DNA from 3 places in the Leisingera sp. CC-HEC096 genome. Region 1 is predicted to be linked to each of the others. Evidence: riboswitches for the same ligand, from Rfam matches in the RefSeq annotation. Region 1 holds a riboswitch; each other region holds the start of a gene.

Region 1 (6,315 bases):
GGCGCGCCCTTTTCGTGTTTGCGCTCAACGAAATCAAAACGAAAACACATCGTGACTCTCCGCGCGCAATACGCTAGAGAATCGCAACGAAAGGAAAGCAAATGGATGCCTCCGGCCGTCAGAACGAAATCATCGCCCTGCTGAACCAGCAGGACCGGGTCGAGGTCGAGGACCTCTCCCAGCGCTTTGGCGTCTCGTTGCAGACGGTGCGGGCAGACCTGCGCGACCTTTCGGCCCGGGGCGCGCTGTCGCGCGTGCATGGCGGTGCGGTGCGGCTCAGCTCCGCTGCCAGCCAGGATTACGCCGACCGGCGCAAGCTGAACGCAAGCGGCAAGCAATTGATGGCTGCCGCCGCGGCCGAACTGATCCCCGACAATTGCTCTCTCACCCTCAACATCGGCACCTCCACCGAACAGGTGGCCCGCGCTCTGTCGGGCCATCGCGGGCTGACGGTGATCTCCAACAATATAAACATTATCAGCATGATGATGGGCGGACAGGCCAAGGAGCTGATCCTGGCCGGCGGCACCGTCCGGCAAAGCGACGGCGCCATCGTCGGCGAGGACGCGGTCGAATTCATCTCCCGCTACAAGGTGGATTTTGCCGTCATCGGCGCCTCGGCGCTGGATGCCGACGGTGCGGTGATGGACCACGACGCCCGCGAAGTCTCTGTCGCCCGCGCCATCCTCAAGAACGCACGGCAAAAGGTGCTGGTCTGCGACGGCAGCAAGTTCGACCGCTCCGCCCCGGTGCGGATCTGCGACGTGGCCGATCTGGATGTGGTGATCACCGACCGGCCCGTGCCCGTAGAATTTGCCGAGGCCGCCCGCGCCGCCGGAACCCGCATCCTGACCGCAGGACAAAACGAAAGCAGCGAAAATGACTGACACCCCTGTAACGGACCTTTTCATCATCGGCGGCGGCATCAATGGCTGCGGCATCGCCCGCGATGCGGCAGGCCGCGGCCTGTCGGTGACGCTGGCAGAGATGAACGATCTTGCCTCCGCCACCTCCTCCGCCTCCACCAAGCTGTTCCACGGCGGCCTGCGTTATCTGGAATACTTCGAGTTCCGCCTGGTCCGCGAGGCGCTGATCGAACGCGAGGTGCTGCTGAAAGCCATGCCGCATATCTCCTGGCCGATGCGCTTTGTGCTGCCCTTTCACAAGGACATGCGGTTTGACAGCGAGACACCCACGTCCAAGCTGCTGACCACCTTCATGCCGTGGATGAAGGGCCGCCGCCCGGCCTGGCTGATCCGGCTGGGCCTCTTTATGTACGACAGCCTTGGCAAACGCGGCATCCTGCCCGGCACCGCCAAGCTGGACCTGACAAGCGACCCGGCGGGCCGCCCCCTGAAAGGCAAATTCAAAACCGCGTTCGAGTACTCCGACTGCTGGATTGAGGACGCCCGCCTGGTGATGCTGAACGCGCGCGACGCCATGGCCCGCGGCGCCAGCATCCTGACCCGGACCGAAGTGCTGTCCGCGGACCGCAAGGCCGATCACTGGGTGATCCGCACGAAAGACCACGCCACCGGCGAGGAGCAGGAGCACCGCGCAAAGATGCTGGTCAACGCAGGCGGCCCCTGGGTTGCTGACGTGCTGCATCAGAAGCTGGGCCAGAACAGCCGCGAGAACATCCGCCTGGTGCGCGGCAGCCATATCGTGGTGCCGAAACTGTTCGACCACGGCCGCTGCTATTTCTTTCAGGGCACCGACGGGCGGATCATCTTTGCCATTCCTTACGAGCAGGATTTCACCCTGATCGGCACCACCGACGCCGACCACCCGGACCCGGACACCGCGCCGGTCTGCACCGAGGCCGAGCAGGACTACCTGGCGGCCTTCGCGTCGGAGTATTTCGAGAAGCCGGTGACGCGCGACGATATCGTCTGGACCTACTCCGGCGTGCGCCCGCTTTATGACGACGGCGCCAGTTCCGCCACCGCGGCCACCCGCGAATACGTGCTGACGCTGGACCAGGCGCAGGCGCCGCTGCTCAACGTCTTCGGCGGCAAGATCACCACCTACCGCAAACTGGCCGAGGCCGCGCTGGCGAAGATCGGCGAGGTGTTCCCGCAGCTGCCCGCCGGCTGGACCGCAGGCGTGGCCCTGCCCGGCGGCGACTTCCCGGTGGCGGATGTGGCCAAGCTGACATCCAAACTCGCCGCGGACTATCCGTTCCTGACACCCTACTGGGCGGGCCGGATGATCCGCGCCTATGGCACCGAGGCCTGGGAGGTGCTGGGCGACGCCAAAACTGCCGGTGATCTGGGCCAGGACTTTGGCGCCACCATCACCGCGCGGGAGCTCGACTGGGCGATTGCCCGCGAATGGGTGCGCGCGGGCGACGATTACCTGTGGCGGCGCTCCAAGCTCGGCCTGCGGCTGGATGAAACCCAGCGCGCGGCGGTGGATACCTATATCCAAGGCAAAGCTGCACAGCTCGCGGCATAGAACTGAGGGACGGGCCAACCCGAGGGGAGGCGCAGTCGCGCCGCCCCGTGGGGGCGGGTTGGCGCGGCCCGGCCTATCGGCCGGGCGGGACATTCAGAAAGCGTCTTAAAACTCGACGCCCTTCTGCGCCTTCACCCCGGCACGGAACGGGTGCTTGATCTGGCCCATCTCGGTCACCAGATCGGCAATCTCGATCAGCTCTTCCTTGGCGTTCCTGCCCGTCAGCACCACATGGGTCATCGGCGGCTTGTGCTCAACCAGAAACTCCAGCACTTCCTCCAGCTCCAGATACTCATAGCGCAGCGCGATGTTGATCTCATCCAGCAGCACCATGGTGTTGCGCTCATCCAGGATCATCTCCTTGGCCTTCTCCCAGCCCTTCTGCGCGGCGGCGATGTCGCGGGCCTTGTCCTGTGTCTCCCAGGTGAACCCCTCGCCCATAGCATAGAACTGGCAGAGATCGCTGAAGTTCTCCTCGATCAGCGTCCGCTCGCCGGTCTGCCAGGCGCCCTTGATGAACTGCACCACGGCGCAGGGCATCTTGTGGGCGATGCAGCGCATGATCATGCCGAACCCCGACGAGGATTTGCCCTTGCCCGGCCCGGTGTGAACGATGATCAGTCCCTTCTCGCCGTCCTTGGTCTTCATCATCCGGTCGCGCGCGGCCTTCTTCTTGGCCATTTTCGACGCATGACGGGCGGCTTCTTCCTCTGAGATGCCGGTTTCAGACTTTTCGCTCATGGGGGCTCTCCAGCTGTTTGACCCCATGTCTTGACAAAGAAGGGCGCGATAGCGCAAGGGGGTTTCGCTGGTTCCTGCGAAAGCAGGCGAAGAGGGAATGTGAAGGCCGCCAAATATCTTTGGATTGCCGAAGCACAGCCGCCCCCGCGACCGTGACCGGATGAGGCCGCCATGCCACTGGGAGAGACCCCGGGAAGGCAGGATGGCCGGCAAGGCAAAGCGCCTTGGCATCCGCAAGCCGGGAGACCTGCCAGCAAGAGAGAGAACAACGGGCGGGCGGGGTGTTCCGCGACCGGTTGAGGGGCTGGCACGCCGCCGCCCCCCTTTCGGCCATCCCCACGCCTGCCGCGACAGGAGACGCGCCGATGGCTGACGATATGGCGGGCAAGACCGCCAGCACCCCCGGACCGGTCACGCTGACCGTTTGCCTCACATGCCGCCGCGAGGGCGCCGACCCGGAGGCCGCCCGCCCTGGCGCCATCCTGCACGCCGCACTGGAAGAGGCCGGAATGCCCGAAGGCGTCCGCCTGCGCGGTGTCGAGTGCCTGTCCTCCTGCAAGCGCGGCTGCGCCGTAGCCTTGGTCGGCGGCACAGAGCGCTGGACCTATGTCTACGGCGACCTAGACCCGGACCAGCACGTTCCCGAAATCCTGGAAGGCGCCGCGGCTTATGCCGGTACCGCCGACGGCGTCGTGCCATGGCGCGAACGCCCGCAGACCTTCCGCAAGCAATCCGTTGCCCGCATCCCGCCGGCCAAGTTCTTCTCCGAGGAGTAATCATGAGCGACCTCAACAAGATCCCCGTCACCGTCATCACCGGCTTCCTGGGCGCGGGGAAAACCACCCTGATCCGCCACCTGATGCAGAACCCGCAGGGCAAGCGCCTGGCCGTGGTGGTGAACGAGTTCGGCACCGCCGGCGTGGACGGCGACATCCTGAAGTCCTGCGCCGATGAGAACTGCCCGGCGGAAAACATCATGGAGCTGGCCAACGGCTGCATCTGCTGCACCGTGGCCGATGACTTCATCCCCACCATCGAACAGCTGATGGACCTGCCGGAAAAGCCGGATCACATCGTGATCGAAACCTCCGGCCTGGCCCTGCCGAAACCGCTGCTGAAGGCCTTCGACTGGCCAGCCATCCGCTCCCGCATCACCGTTGACGGCGTGATTGCGCTGGCCGATGCCGAGGCCGTCGCCAAGGGCCAGTTCGCCCCCGACCTGGACGCGGTTCAGGCCCAGCGCGAGGCCGATGACAGCATCGACCACGAAACCCCGCTGTCCGAGGTGTTCGAGGACCAGATTTCCTGCGCCGACATCGTTCTCTTGTCCAAGGCTGACCTGGCCGGCGACGAGGGTGTCGAGAAGGCCCGCGCCGTGATCGAGGCCGAGGCGCCCCGCAAGCTGCCGATCCTGCCGATGAGCGAAGGCGTCATCGACCCGCGCATCATCCTGGGCCTGGGCGCCGCCGCCGAGGACGACCTGGAGGCCCGCCCCAGCCACCACGACGGCCACCACGACCACGAGCATGACGACTTTGAAAGCATCGTTGTCGAAATGGGCGAAGTCTCCGACCCGGAAGCGCTGCAGAATGCCATCGTGAAACTCGCCCGCGAGCGCAACATACTGCGCGTCAAAGGCTATGTCGCGGTGGAGGGGAAACCGATGCGGATGCTGGTTCAGGCCGTGGGCGAGCGCCTGCGTGCGCAGTACGACCAACCCTGGGGCGCGCAGCCGCGCAAGACCGCGCTGGTGGTCATTGCCGAGCATGACGACATCGACGAACAGGCCATCCGCGCCGAGCTGGGAGCGTAAGCAATGCCGGTCTGGCGCTTCATTTCAAATGACATTGCCCGGCCGCAGGCCGGGCTGCGCCCGACCCTCCCGTCAAACCAAAGGTTTGCCTCCGGCAAAATGGGAGGGCGCATTCGCACCCTCCCAGGCTCGGGCGCAGCCCTCAGAGCGCCCATTGCTTACCAGAATACAAAGGCCTGACCCATGCACGTCGTCTTCCGCGAAAGCCACGGCCTTGACGAGACCGATACCCCGCAGGACCTCGGGCAGACGCCTGCGGACCTTGTGGTGCTGTCCTTCTCCGACAGCGATCTCGGCGCCTTTGCGGCAGGCTGGCACCGGGCGGATGGCAAACTGCCCAGCTTGCGCCTCGCCAACCTTGTGGCGCTCAAGCACCCGCTGTCGGTCGACGTCTACGCGGAACAGACGCTGGAGGGCGCCAAAGGTGTCCTCGTCCGCCTGATCGGCGGCGAAAGCTACTGGTCCTATGGCCTCGCCACCCTGCAGGACCTCGCCCGCCGCAAGGGCATTGCGCTGGCAATCCTGCCCGCCGACGGCCGCGAGGATGCGCGGCTCGACGAGCTGTCCACCCTGCCCGTCTCCACCCTGCGCCGCCTGCAATCCCTGTGCGACGCCGGCGGTGCGGTCGCGGCTCAGGCCGCGCTGGCCCAGCTGTCGCTCGCAGCCGGCCTCTACGCCGGGCCGGTGATCGGCCTCAAAACCACCCCCGAGCATGGCTTCTATGACCCGGCCAAGGGCGTGCTGGCCGACCTGCCGCCGCAGGACAAACCGCTGGTGCTGGTGAGCTTCTACCGCTCCTACCTCACCGCCGCCGACACCGCCCCGGTGGATGCGGTGATCGAAGAGCTGCGCGCCCGCGGCTATGCCGCCTACGGTGCCTTTGCCGCCAGCCTCAAGGCCCCCACCGCCGCCGATTGGCTGCGCGAAAAGCTGCCCGGGCTGAACCCGGCTGCCGTCATCAACGCCACCGCCTTTTCCGCTCAAGGCACCGACGGCAGCGCCTCACCGCTCAGCACGACCGGCTGCCCGGTATTCCAGGTCGCCCTCTCCACCGCCCGCAAGAAAGACTGGGCCGAGGCCGACCGCGGCCTGTCGCCCGCCGACCTCGCCATGCATGTGGTGCTGCCGGAGGTGGACGGCCGCATTTTCGCAGGCGTCGTCAGCTTCAAATCGCCGGGCAAGAAAGACCCGGACCTGCAGTATTCCCGCTTTGCCCACCGCGCCGACGCAGACCGGATCAAGGCCGCCATCGACCGCGTGGAGGGCTGGCTGCGCCTCGCCAAGCTGCCGAACACTGACAAACG
Region 2 (6,315 bases), 1.7 Mb from region 1:
GTTTGACCGCGGCGCCGCTGGCGAGGCCGGCAACCGACTCGTCAAAGGCGACCGCTACCGCCACACCACCCGACCGCGACCGGGCAAACGCGGTGCGGCGGGCCGAGGCCTCGTCTTCGTGAATGTCGAAAACCGTGCCTTTGCCCACTGGTTTGCCGCCGTCGAACACGGTGTCGAACTCGATACCGCCGGCCACCAGCGAGGCGATGCTGTCGACATCAAGCGACAGCCCGCTGGCCCCGAAGGAGACAGAAAAGCCGGAGGTGTCCCAGAACCGTGTGGCGGAGTTGATGCGCCGGTCATGCGGGGCGTCGATGAAGGCGTCGACAACGATGCTGTCGCCGCTGACGGTCAGGCGGGGCTGCTCCAGCCGTCCGACCTCGACGCCGCGGAACAGCACCGGCGCGCCTTCGGAGATCATGCTGCCGTCGGTCGTGCGCAGGGTGATCCTTCGCCCGTCCCGTCCTGGCTGCACCAGCGGCGGCCCGTCTTCGCCCTCAAAACTGGTGGCGGCCACGCCCGGCTCCTGGTCCCAGGTGCCTTCGATGTAGACACCGGACAGCACAGTGCTGAGCCCGGAAATGCCGCGGGTGCTGACCTCCGGACGGACCACCCAGAAGGCGGCATCCTGATCCAGGTAAGGGGCAATCTCCTTGTCGATGCGGGCCCAGACAGAGACCTTGCTCAGATCGCCGGCAAAGCCCACGTCCTCCACCCGGCCGATCACCACGTCACGGTAGCGCACCGTGGTTTCGTTGGCGACGACCCCGGAGGCGTTGTCAAAGGCGATCCGGATCAGCACGCCACGGTCGGAATAGGCCTTCCAGGCGACACCCAGCGACACCGCCAGCGCCGCCAGCGGCACCAGCCAGACCAGCGACAGGTTGCGCCACGGCGACGGGCGCTGTGCGGAGACTTTCATTTCGGCGGGTTCAGGCGTGCTCATTCATATTCTCGCTTTTCCGCGTTCCAGATCAGCCGCGGATCAAAACTCTGGGCCGCCAGCATGGTGAAGGCAACCGACAATGCAAAACTGACCGCTGCAATCCCCGGGGTGACGGCAGCGGCGAAATCCAGCTGAACCAGGGCGGTCAGGATCGCCACGACAAAAACATCAATCATCGACCAGCGGCCGATAAATTCGACAACCTCATAAAGCACCAGCCGGCCGTGGCTGCCAAGGGTTGCGGGCCTGCGGACCGAGACCGCCAGGTAGCCGATGGCCAGAAACTTGGCGACCGGGATCACTATGCTGGCAAAGAACACGATGAAGGCGACCCCGTAGGAGCCATGGCTGAACAACTCCGCGATGCCGCCGATCAGAGTATTCTCCGAAGCGCGGCCAAAGGTGGTGGTGCGCAGCATCGGGTAGACATTGGCGGGGACATAGGCAATCAGCCCCGCCGCCAGCCAGGCCCAGACCCGCTGCAGGCTGGCTGCGGAGGGCGGTGTCAGCTCGCTGCGGCAGCTGTAGCAGATCTGCGCGCCGCCCGGATTGACGGCCCCGCAGGTGCGGCAGCCGGTCAGCCCGGCCTCGGCTGCGGTCAGGAACCGCGGCGGGTCTTCAGGGTTTTCCATACGGTCAGTCTGCAAATTGTACTGTCAGTCAGGATGGTCACCACCAGAAGCGCTGCAAAGGCCCAGAAGGCGGGGCCCAGCCCGACCCGGGCGAGTCCGGACACTTTGACCAGGGCGACCGCTACGCCGATAATGAAGATCTCGGCCATTGCCCAGGGCTTCAGCCATTCCGCCCAGCGGTAGACCGCGGCGGCATGCGGGGCAGGGTGCCAGCCCAGCGCCATCGGCGCCAGGGTGTAGACCAGGGCGCCATAGCGGGCGGCAGGCAGCAGCACGATCAGCAGGCCGGTGGCCAGCGACAAGGGCGCCATCGGCCCGCGGGAAAAGGCCAGCACCGCATCCAGCACCGACGCCCGGTGCGACAGCCCCTGAGCCTGCAACTCCAGAAACGGGAAACCGGCCGCGGCGGCCAGCAGGATCAGCGCGGTCAGCGACAGCATCGCGATACGGGTCATCGCCCCGGACTTGGGTGCCGCCAGCACGGTGCCGCAACGGGCGCATCTGGCGACCGCATGCTTGGCCACCTCCTGATCGCGGTGCAGCACGTCGCAGGCAGGGCAGGCAATCAGCTGTTCTGGGTCCATCTCATCATTGTCCGGTCGCGCAGCCAGGCTCAGCACGAAGTTCCGCCTGCCGCGGCCTGAGCTGCAAGCGTCTCGTTGCTGACCCGCCTGTAATTGGCGAAGGCGTTGGCGCTCATAACCACAAAGAAACTGTCCATATCAATCAGAACATAGCCTTTTTCCAGCAGCGCGCGCGAGAGTGCGGTGACATCGTCTTCATACAGCCGGCGCCGTCCGCAGATCTCCTGCAACAGTTTGCGCGGGATCCTGTAGCGCCCGGAGGTCTTGCCGCCGAATTCCTGGGAATAAAACCCTGCCAGGGCATTTGCGGCAGTGTCAAAGACGGGCATTCAATTTTTCCGGAAGATTTTTGCCTATAGACAAGAAAATATCACGTATGTACTGGGGCGGCAACCGCAGGTCTCCGGCAGCGAGGAGCAGCAGCCTGCGCACGTGGCATTCGGCCGAGGGGACAGGATTGCAGGCGGCTTACCTGCGTCCACTCTCGCCACGGGCAGTTGCGCAAGAGACAGGAAAGGATTTCAGATGGGACTTGCCAGGCAGGCGGGCAGTGTCAAACCTTTCACCCGCAAAGGTCTCAGGACCGGGGCCAATCAAATCAAGGGGGCAGTATGAAGGCAAGGCAGCATTTCACCATCGGCCACGCCAAGGTGGCGCCGGGCTCACGGCTGACGGTTGACCTGCCGGTCAGCGTTCTGTCCGACCACACGCCGGTCACGATGTCGGCGCATGTTGTGCATGGCCGCCAGGACGGGCCAACGGTGTTTGTCAGCGGCGGCGTGCACGGGGACGAGGTGATCGGCGTGGAGATCATCCGGCGGCTGCTGCGGGCGCCGAACCTGACGACGCTCAAGGGCACGCTGATTGCGGTGCCGATCGTCAACGCCTTCGGCTTCATAAACCACTCCCGCTATCTGCCCGACAGGCGCGACCTCAACCGGGTGTTTCCCGGCAGCGAGCATGGCTCGCTGGCTTCGCGTCTGGCGCATCTTTTCATGACAGAAGTGGTGGCCCGTTCGGACCTCGGTATCGACCTGCATTCGGCAGCAATCCACCGGACCAACTATCCGCAAATCCGCATCTCGCCCGATAACTCCAGCACCCGCGAGCTTGCCGGCGTCTTTGGCGCCCCGATCGTGATGCAGTCGCCGCTGCGCGACGGCTCGCTGCGCGGCGCGGCCAAGGAGACGGGCAAGGATGTGCTGCTCTATGAGGCGGGCGAGGGCCTGCGCTTTGACGAGCTGTCGATCCGTGCCGGGCTGGCGGGTATCCTGCGGGTGCTGCGGCACATGGGTATGGTCCCGGCCAAGGGCATTTCCAAGCCCAAGTCGCAGCCGCAGTTCTGCGTCTCCAGCAAATGGCTGCGGGCGCCGATGGGCGGGCTTCTGCGGGTGTACAAGGACGATGGCGAACTGGTCCGGGAAGGGGAGCTGATGGGCTCGGTGTCCGACCCGTTCGGTGAGCACGACGAGGACATCCTGGCACCTTTCGACGGGCTGATCGTCGGGCGTGCGGTAATGCCCATCGTGAACGAGGGCGATGCCGTGTTCCACCTCGGCAGGGTCCGCTCCGTCGAAAAGGCGGAGGATTCGGTGGAGGACCTGAGCGCCCAGCTGGAGGACGACCCGATGTTCGACGAGGATGAAATTCTTTGAACGGCAACATGGGGTCCAGCACTTGCCAATGGGTCCGGCTGCTCAACACGCGGTTGCCGCAGCTTCCGGCGGGCGCGCCTTTTGCAGGGGATTTCCGCAGCGGCAGCAACTTTTTCTTGCCGCAACCAAAGTGATGCGCTACGCGCGCTTTACCGGTCCCGCAAGGGCTAAGAGGGAATCCGCGGTGCCTGCCGGGCACCAACCGGAACTGCCCCCGCAACTGTAGGCGGCGAGTGCTGAGCCATCGCGTCACTGGATCCCAGCGGTCCGGGAAGACGGCCCAGACGATGACCCGCCAGTCAGGAGACCTGCCGGTATGAAACCGAAGCACACCGGACGGGGTTGTCCGGGGAGGTTGCCGGCAGACCGCGCTGCTGCTTTCAGGCGGCGCAGAGGAAGAGCTCAGGCTCTCCGCCCTGCCGGTCAATGCCCTTTCACCCGTTCTCCGGTCATTGACACATGGAGATCGAAAATCATGTTTCTGCGTTCCGGCCTGATCGGCCTTTCCTTCACCGTCGCGGCCCAGGCCGCGGCCGCCAGCGAGAGCTTTCCGCTGACCATCGAGAACTGCGGCCAGACCGTCACCTTCGAAGCACCCGCGGCGTCTTCCGTCACGGTTGGCCAGGCGGCCACGGAAGTGCTCTATGCGCTTGGGCTGGGGGATAAGGTGCTGGGCACTTCGGTCTGGTTCAACGATGTTCTGCCTGAATACGCGGACGTGAACGCCAAGGTCGAACGGCTGGCCGACAACGACCCAAGCTTTGAAAGTGTGGTGGCTAAACGCCCGGGCCTGGTTGCAGCGCAGTACGAGTGGCACATCGGCCCCGAGGGCGTGGTCGCCAAGCGCGAGCAGTTCCATGACCTGGGCATCCCGACCTATGTGATGCCCGCCGATTGCGCCGGCAAGGACAACACCACCGGCGGCGACGGCACCCGCACACAGATGTTCACCACCGAAAGCCTGTACCAAGGTATCGAGGAACTGGCGGCGATCTTCGGCGAGGCCGAAAAGGGCGCTGAGCTGGTCGCGGACTACAAGACGCGCGAGGCTGCGGCCGTTGCCAAGGCTCAAGAGGTTGCGCTGGAGGACGCCTCCGCCGTGTTCTGGTTCTCCTCGCCTGAGCTGGAGAGCGATCCGTTTGTGGCCGGCCAGAAAGGCGCGCCGGGCTACATGATGCAGCAGTTGGGCCTGCGCAATGTCATCGAGACGGACGAGGAATGGCCGACCGTCGGCTGGGAAACCATCGCCAAGGCCAACCCGACGGTGATCGTGATCGCCCGCATGGACCGCCGCCGCTTTGCTGCCGACGATTATGAGAAAAAACTGGAATTCCTGCGCACCGACCCGGTTGCCAGCCAGATGGACGCGGTCAAGAACAACCGCATCGTGGTGATGGACGCCCAGGCGATGGATGCCACCATCCGCGCCATCCCGGCGCTGGAAGACCTGGCCGCTGAGCTCAGCGCGATCGGCAACGGCGGATGAGCGCAGCCGCCGCACTTGCATGGCAGGGCGTCCGGGGCGCTTGCCTGGCTCTGCCGGTGCTGGCTGCGGCGGTTCTGGCAGGCGCAATGATCGGGGAAACCCAGCTTGCGCCTGACCTTGTCCTGTCCGTTCTGGTCAACAAGCTGGCCGGGGCAGGCTTGCCGGTCGACCCGGTGGACCAGGGCATTATCTGGAGCTACCGGCTGCCGCGGGCGCTGGTGGCCGGGGCGTGCGGCGCGGCGCTGGCGGTGACCGGTGTGGTGCTGCAGGCGCTGCTGCGCAATGCGCTGGCCGACCCTTACATCCTTGGCATTTCGGCCGGCGCCTCGACCGGGGCAGTTGCCGTGACCATTGCAGGCCTCGGCGGCGGCGCGCTGTCGCTGTCCTTTGGCGCCTTCAACGGGGCGCTGCTGGCGTTTGGCTTTGTCGCCGTTCTGGCACGGGCCGCCGGGGCGGGCAGCAGCCGGGCGGCAGCGGCGCAGATCGTGCTGGCGGGGATTGCCGGCTCGCAGCTGTTCAACGCGCTGACCGCCTTCATCATCGCCAAATCGGCCAATGCGGACCAGGCCCGCGGCATCATGTTCTGGCTGATGGGCAACCTCAGCGGCGTGCGCTGGCCGGACGTGTGGCTGGCGGTGCCGCTGGCGCTGGCGGGCTGGATGGTCTGCCGGTTCCACGCCCGCGCGCTGGATGCGTTCACCTTTGGCACCGATTCCGCCGCGGCGCTGGGCATCCCGGTGCGGCGGGTGCAGGTGGTGCTGATCTTTGCCACTGCGCTGATGACCGCGGTGATGGTGTCGATCGTCGGCTCCATCGGCTTTGTAGGACTGGTGATCCCCCATGCGGCGCGGTTCCTGGTTGGCCCCGGCCACCGCCGTCTGATGCCTGCCGCTGCGCTGACCGGGGCGGTGTTTCTGATTGGTGCCGACATCGTGTCGCGCGTCATCATTCCCGGCCAGGTGCTGCCCATCGGGGTTGTCACCGCGCTGATCGGGGCACCGGCTTTTGCAAT
Region 3 (6,315 bases), 1.8 Mb from region 1:
CGGCTGGGGCGGGTTCCAGAAAGAGGGCAGTGAATGGGATTTCGGGCTGGTGCTGCGGCCGGATTGCTTTGGCCTCGGCCCCTCCATTGCTCGCAAGGCGCTGGATTTTGCCCGGCGGGATGCGCGCATCCCCTATGTCACCTTTCTGCTGCCGCCGACGCGTCGGCATTTGCGGCCGCTGGCCCGGCTGGGGGCCGTTCAGACCGGGGAGGTGCAATACGAAGGGCGGCGTTTCCTGAAATTCTGGCTCGAGACCAGCTGAGGCGGGCAAGCAAAAAGGCGGCTCGAAACGGGCCGCCTTTCAAATATGGGAGCGTGCAGCTGCTTAGAACGGCAGCTTGATGTCCTTGGGCAGGCCCATGCTTTCGGTCAGCTTGGTCATCTCTTCCTGCGCCTTCTCCGCGGCCTTCGCCTGGGCGTCCTTGATCGCGGCCAGGATCAGATCCTCGACCACTTCCTTGTCGTCGCCGTTGAAGATCGAGGGGTCGATGTCCAGGGCTTTCAGGTCGCCCTTGGCGGATGCGGTTGCTTTGACCAGCCCGGCGCCGGCCTCGCCGGTCACCATGACGTTGTGCAGGTCTTCCTGCATCTGCGCCATCTTGGTCTGCAGTTCCTGTGCCGATTTCATCATCTTGGCCATGTCGCCAAGACCGCCGAGGCCTTTGAGCATCTGTGTTCTCCTGAGATTTTCGGTTTGGGGGACAGATACGGGCCGCGGGGCTGTGAAACAAGGGGCAGGTTTGTCTTGCTGCTGGACTTTAGCGCCCTTTCGCCCGGCTGACAGGCCGGGCAGCGCGTGACCTTCATCCTGGTAAGGCGCTACCCTACGTGGATTCGTCACCCGTCCTCGAACGGATCCCATTCGTCCTCGACCTCGGGCAGAGCTTCGGCGGCGACTTCGGCAGCCAGCTCCTCGGGGGTGCGGATGCGCTTGATCCTGGCCTTGGGGAAGCTTTCCAGCACCGCCTGCACCAGCGGGTGCGCGGTGGCTTTCTCGCGCAAGGCGTTCTCGGCGGCGTCGCGGACCTCGGCAATGGTGGGGGCGTCGCCATCCGGTGCGATCGAGACAACCCAGCGGGCGCCGGTCCAGTTCTGCAGCGCCGAGCCAAGCCGCGCGGCGAGATCCTTGGGCGCCTGGGCGGCGGGGGTGAATTCGATCCGGCCTGGCTGGTAGGAGACTAGGCGCACACCGCCTTCGACCTCGACCAGCAGTTTCACGTCGCGGTTGGTGCGGATCAGTTCGACCACATGTTCGAACGTCGGGTAGCGGGCCAGCGCGGAGCTGACCTGCGGCACCAGCGCGGTCACGGTGCCGCCGCCGCCATGGGCCACAGGTGCGCCGTCGGCGGGGCCGCCTGGGCCGCCATAGCCGCCCTGGGCATTGCCGCCGCCCGATCCGCCAAGGGCCGGGGCGCCCATGCCCTGCATCGGCACACCGCTGCCGGGACCCGGAGGCGGCGGGGGCGGGGTGTCCTGCAGCTTGCGGATCAGTTCCTCGGGCGAGGGCAGGTCGGCCACATGGGTGATGCGGATCACCGCCATCTCGGCGGCCATCATCGCGTTTGGCGCGGCAGCGACTTCCTCCAGCGCCTTCAGCAGCATCTGCCACATCCGGGTGAGGACGCGCATCGGCAGGTTTTCGGCCATCGCTTGTCCGCGGGCGCGCTCATCCGGGCTGACGGTGGGGTCTTCCGCTGCATCAGGGGTGATCTTCACCACCGAGACCCAATGGGTGATTTCCGCCAGATCGCGCAGCACCGCCAGCGGGTCGGCGCCTTCGGCGTACTGGCCGCTGAGTTCGGTGAGCGCTGCCGCTGCATCGCCGCGCAGGATCATGTCCATGAGGTCCAGAACCCGGCCGCGGTCGGCCAGGCCCAGCATGGCGCGGACCTGATCGGCGGTGGTCTCTCCGGCGCCGTGGGAAATCGCCTGATCCAGCAGTGAGGTCGCATCCCGGGCAGAGCCTTCGGCGGCGCGGGTAATGAGGGCGAGCGCGTCCTCGGCAATTTCGGCGCCTTCGGCGGTGGCGATCTTGCGCAGGAGGGCGATCATCACCTCCGGCTCGATCCGGCGCAGATCGAAGCGCTGGCAGCGCGACAGCACCGTCACCGGCACTTTGCGGATTTCGGTGGTGGCGAAGATGAATTTCACATGCGCGGGCGGCTCCTCCAGCGTCTTGAGCAGCGCGTTAAACGCGCTGGTCGACAGCATGTGGACCTCGTCGATGATGTAGATCTTGTAGCGCGCAGAGGCGGCGCGGTACTGCACCGAGTCGATGATCTCGCGGATGTCGTTGACGCCCGTGCGCGAGGCGGCGTCCATCTCCATCACGTCGACATGGCGGCCTTCCATGATCGCCACGCAATGCTCGCATTTACCGCAAGGATCGGTGGTCGGGCCGCCGGTGCCGTCCTCGCCGACGCAGTTCATGCCCTTGGCGATGATCCGTGCGGTGGTGGTTTTGCCGGTGCCGCGGATGCCGGTCATGATGAAAGCCTGCGCGATGCGGTCGGCGGCGAAGGCGTTCTTCAGCGTCCGAACCATCGCGTCCTGGCCCACCAGATCGGCAAAGGTCTCGGGCCGGTATTTGCGGGCCAGAACCTGGTATTGGGATTGGCCGGTGCCGCCGGTGGTGCCGCTGGGGGTATCGTTCATGGTGTCTCGTGCCGGATTCGGTGTGCGGGGTGGTCCGCGTTCCGCGCAGGGTATTGAAGCGCAGCCCGTTCGTCCACCGCAGAACGGGGCAATCCTCTGGCTGCAAAAGCACTTTGGGAATGTGCGCTGACCGGTTAGGCTGGGGCCGAGGGGGCAATGCGGGGAGGCAGGAACGCAGCGGCTAGGAGGCGGTATGCGATCTGAAGATACCTCTGATCCAGCAGCGCAGGATGAGGCGGCGCAAGCTGGGCTGACAATCCACGCGCTGTCCGCGGGCGGCGGCATTCTAGCGCTGTGCCGGCTGCCCGGTGCCGAGGGGGATTACCGCGGCGACCTGATCCAGATTTACCAATGGAAGCCGGGGCTGGTGTTATCGATGACCACGGAGGCCGAGCACGTGGCCGCCGGGGCTCCGCGGCTGGGGGTGGACCTCCAGAGCATGGCCTGCCGCTGGCTGCACCTGCCGGTGCCGGATTTCGGCACGCCGCCGCCGGAGGTGGCGGCGAAATGGCCGGCCGCCAGCCGGTCGGCGCGGCAGGCGCTGGGCGGCGGCGGCCGGGTGCTGGTGCATTGCCGGGGCGGCTGCGGGCGCTCCGGGATGGCGGTGCTGCGGCTGATGGTGGAATGCGGCGAGGATCCGGCGCAGGCACTGGCACGGCTGCGGTCGGTCAGGCCCTGCGCAGTGGAGACAGACGCGCAGCTGGACTGGGCCTGCGCGGGGCAGCTGGCGGGTTAGAACGTATTCCCCTTCGCCCGGCCGAACGGCCGGGCAGGTGCCGTTGGAAGCGGGCTCACAGCGCCATCATCCGTTCTGCCTGCCGCGCCTCTGCGGTTCTCGGCAGGGCCTCCATCAGCGCGCAGGGGCGGGCGTCCAGGCGGGAGGCGGCAAAGCCGGTGCCGTCGCGGCTGAGGATCGCATCGGCAAAGCGGTCGAGGCCCTCGCGCGGGGCATCCTCGCCGACGCCGCAGAACAGCCGGATCCGGTCGTGGCTGGCGGCAAACTGCGCCGGGCAGGTGCGCGGGCAGCCGTCCAGCGCGGTGGTGCCGGTGATTTCAAAATCTTCTTGCGTCAGCGGCTTGGCCTTGGTCATCGCCTCGGCCAGTTTGGCGATCATCCGCTCTGCCGCTGGACAAGGCTTCCCGAGGTATTTGCAATCCGTTGCCGCATAGAAATGCGTCTGGTCCGTCCACATCATATCTGCGCCCTCCGCGCGTGGTGCGGGGGTTTGGGGGACAAGAGACCGGATGAGAAAGCGGGAGTCCCGCGGTGCCATCAGACCCTGTCCGGACACCCCGCCCGGGTTCGAGTTACACGTTCGATGGCAGGTCTCCTGACTTGCGGGTCGCAGCTTTCCCGATCCTTCCCGGTCTCGTATCAGACCAGTGGCTCTATCGGGGTCGCTCGCCGCTTACAGTTGCGGGGGCAGTCGCGGACTTGGCCTTGCCTGGGGCGGGGCCGCACCGTGTTCCCTTTTCATCCCGGACACAAGATTCTGTGGCACGGGAACCATCACCACAAGCGGTAGCGGCTGGTTCACTGAGTCGTCAATCGGTTTTCTGCAGCTGCATCTGGGTGTGCAGGGCGCGGATCACATCCGAATCGCGCCGCACCCGCGCCAGCTGCCAGCCGCCCTGCAGCAGGATATAGAAGTTCTCCGCCGCCGCGCGCGCCTCATCCTGCGGGAGGCCCAGGCGCTGGGCGTGGCGGGCGGTGGCCGCGATCCAGCTCTCGAACAGGTCTGCGGCGTGCTGACGGAAGGCGTCGTTTTCCGGCCCGGCGAACAGGGTCGCAGAGACCGGGCAGCCGCTCCACTTGCCCTGCTTGTCAAAGAGTTTCGCCAGCTTGTAGCAGACCGTCTTGGCCCCGGCCTCGAAACTTGGGGCCGGGTCGAAGGCGGCATCAATCAGGGCCAGCATCTGGTCCGAGGCCCAAGTGGACGCCGCCAGCGCGAGGTCGGATTTGCCGTTGGGGAAATGGTGGTAGAGCGAACCCTTTGGCGCTTCGGCGGCGGCCAGCAGTTCAGCCAGGCCAGTGCCGTTATAGCCCTTGTTCCGGAACAGGCCGGCGGCCGCCCGGATCAGCCGGTCCCGGGTCGGGGCCGGGCTGCCGGAAGGCGGGCTGGTTGTCGTCACGTCAGTCATGGCGGCAGCTTGACAGCATTAGACCAAATGGTCCAGTCAGGAATTGGACCGATTGGTCTAGGAGGCTGCCATGCTCGACGGACACGCAGAACTTACCGCCGGTTTCCGGGAGGAAGAGGTGCGCTTTGCCTCGCGAACGGGGGCGCTGGCGGGGCGGTTGTACCACCCGGATGGCGCGGTGAAGGCAGCGGTGGTGCTGAACGGCGCAACCGGTGTGCCGCAGCGCTTTTACCGGCATTTCGCGCGCTGGCTGGCAGCAGAGCGGCAGATCGCCTGCCTGACCTATGATTACACGGATTTCGGAGACTCGGCGCTGGACCATCCGCGCCGGTCCAAAGTGACAATGGCCGATTGGGCGCTGGCGGATCAGCCCGCTGCCCGGGCCGAAATGCGGCGGCACTATGCGGGCGTGCCGTTGTGGGTGATCGGCCATTCGCTGGGCGCGATGCTGATGCCCCTGCAGGACGATCTTGAGGACGTCGCCCGCATGATCGTGGTTGCGGGCGGCTTGGTGCATCACCACGATCATCCCTGGCCCTACCGCGCGCTGGCGCTGGCTTTCTGGTTCGGCCATGTGCCGCTGGCGGCCCGTGTCCTGGGCTATCTGCCCGGGCGTGCGGTGGGGTTCGGGGCCGATTTGCCGGCAGGGGTTTACTGGCAATGGCGGCGCTGGTGCACCACCCGTGGCAGCTATCTGCCGGAGACGGGGCGTGGACTGCCGCAGCCGCGCTGGGCAGAGACCGGCATCCCGGTGGATCTGTTTGCGATGGCGGATGATGACGTTGTGCCGCCGGAGGCGGTCTGGCGGCTGGGTGAGGTGTTCGGCGGTGCTGCGCAGAACCGGGCAGTTCTGGCCCCGCGGGAGCTGGGGCTGAAGTCAATTGGCCACCTGGGGGCATTTGCCCGCGAAAACGCTGCCCTGTGGCCGCGCCTGCTGCCACAGGCCTGACCCGGGGCCGGGCGCCTGGCAGCGGCTCAGGCGGTGCGGTTCAGCCGTTCTTCGGTGAGTTTTGCGAATTCGGCGAGGCGCAGTTTGAAGCGGCGGGTCAGGTTGCTGCGCGCCAGCTTCAGGGATTGCACCAGCAGGCGGCCGGTCAGGTTGGAGGGGGTCAGCTTCAGCTCTACAGACATCCGGGTCCGTTGCGGCGACAGCGCCAGCAGCTCCACTTCCATCCGGCCGTCAACGCCGCTGCCGCTGCCGGACAGAGTCAGGCCCGTCACCGGTGCGTAGGACGACAAAGTCAGCCGGATGTCGCGCGGCTTGCCGCGGAAGCTGAATTTCAGGTCCCAGGCCAGGCCGTTCTCCGGATGGGCAAGGTCGCCGCTACGCTGCAGCTCTACGCCGCGGCGCAGGGCGGAGCGCTCCAGCAGCTCAAAATCGGAAATCGCACCGAAGACCTCGGCAATAGGGGACTCGATGTCTTCTTTGCTTTGAAATTTCATATCTGCCTGCCTCTTCTGCGCCGCCTGGCTGTGGCGCGGTTTGCGGCAATATGCGCCTTAGTCCAGCGTGTCCGC

Evidence for each region. A riboswitch is a leader RNA that binds a small molecule or an ion and turns the genes downstream of it on or off. The one in region 1 is predicted to bind cobalamin.
Region 2: it holds a riboswitch for cobalamin, as region 1 does, so the genes downstream of both, AC5STI_RS00255 (ABC transporter substrate-binding protein) here and AC5STI_RS08680 (DUF1636 family protein) in region 1, are expected to answer to the same signal.
Region 3: it holds a riboswitch for cobalamin, as region 1 does, so the genes downstream of both, AC5STI_RS17425 (hypothetical protein) here and AC5STI_RS08680 (DUF1636 family protein) in region 1, are expected to answer to the same signal.

The regions. Positions count from the first base shown of each region.
Region 1 is NZ_JCAIJS010000001.1:1,764,536-1,770,850, forward strand. Features, by position in the region: gene AC5STI_RS08665 (DeoR/GlpR family DNA-binding transcription regulator) at 102-887, shown strand; gene glpD (glycerol-3-phosphate dehydrogenase) at 880-2,457, shown strand; gene cobO (cob(I)yrinic acid a,c-diamide adenosyltransferase) at 2,563-3,198, opposite strand; cobalamin riboswitch at 3,250-3,467, shown strand; gene AC5STI_RS08680 (DUF1636 family protein) at 3,564-3,974, shown strand; gene cobW (cobalamin biosynthesis protein CobW) at 3,977-5,011, shown strand; gene cobN (cobaltochelatase subunit CobN) at 5,195-6,315, shown strand, end outside.
Region 2 is NZ_JCAIJS010000001.1:53,502-59,816, forward strand. Features, by position in the region: gene AC5STI_RS00230 (MlaD family protein) at 1-946, opposite strand, end outside; gene AC5STI_RS00235 (paraquat-inducible protein A) at 943-1,578, opposite strand; gene AC5STI_RS00240 (paraquat-inducible protein A) at 1,545-2,162, opposite strand; gene AC5STI_RS00245 (hypothetical protein) at 2,192-2,491, opposite strand; gene AC5STI_RS00250 (succinylglutamate desuccinylase/aspartoacylase family protein) at 2,774-3,817, shown strand; cobalamin riboswitch at 3,954-4,147, shown strand; gene AC5STI_RS00255 (ABC transporter substrate-binding protein) at 4,293-5,303, shown strand; gene AC5STI_RS00260 (FecCD family ABC transporter permease) at 5,300-6,315, shown strand, end outside.
Region 3 is NZ_JCAIJS010000001.1:3,600,109-3,606,423, forward strand. Features, by position in the region: gene AC5STI_RS17405 (GNAT family N-acetyltransferase) at 1-262, shown strand, start outside; gene AC5STI_RS17410 (YbaB/EbfC family nucleoid-associated protein) at 326-670, opposite strand; gene AC5STI_RS17415 (DNA polymerase III subunit gamma/tau) at 838-2,655, opposite strand; gene AC5STI_RS17420 (protein-tyrosine phosphatase family protein) at 2,849-3,391, shown strand; gene AC5STI_RS17425 (hypothetical protein) at 3,447-3,851, opposite strand; cobalamin riboswitch at 3,960-4,182, opposite strand; gene AC5STI_RS17430 (TetR/AcrR family transcriptional regulator) at 4,201-4,797, opposite strand; gene AC5STI_RS17435 (alpha/beta hydrolase family protein) at 4,868-5,746, shown strand; gene AC5STI_RS17440 (SRPBCC family protein) at 5,773-6,240, opposite strand; gene nudC (NAD(+) diphosphatase) at 6,298-6,315, opposite strand, start outside.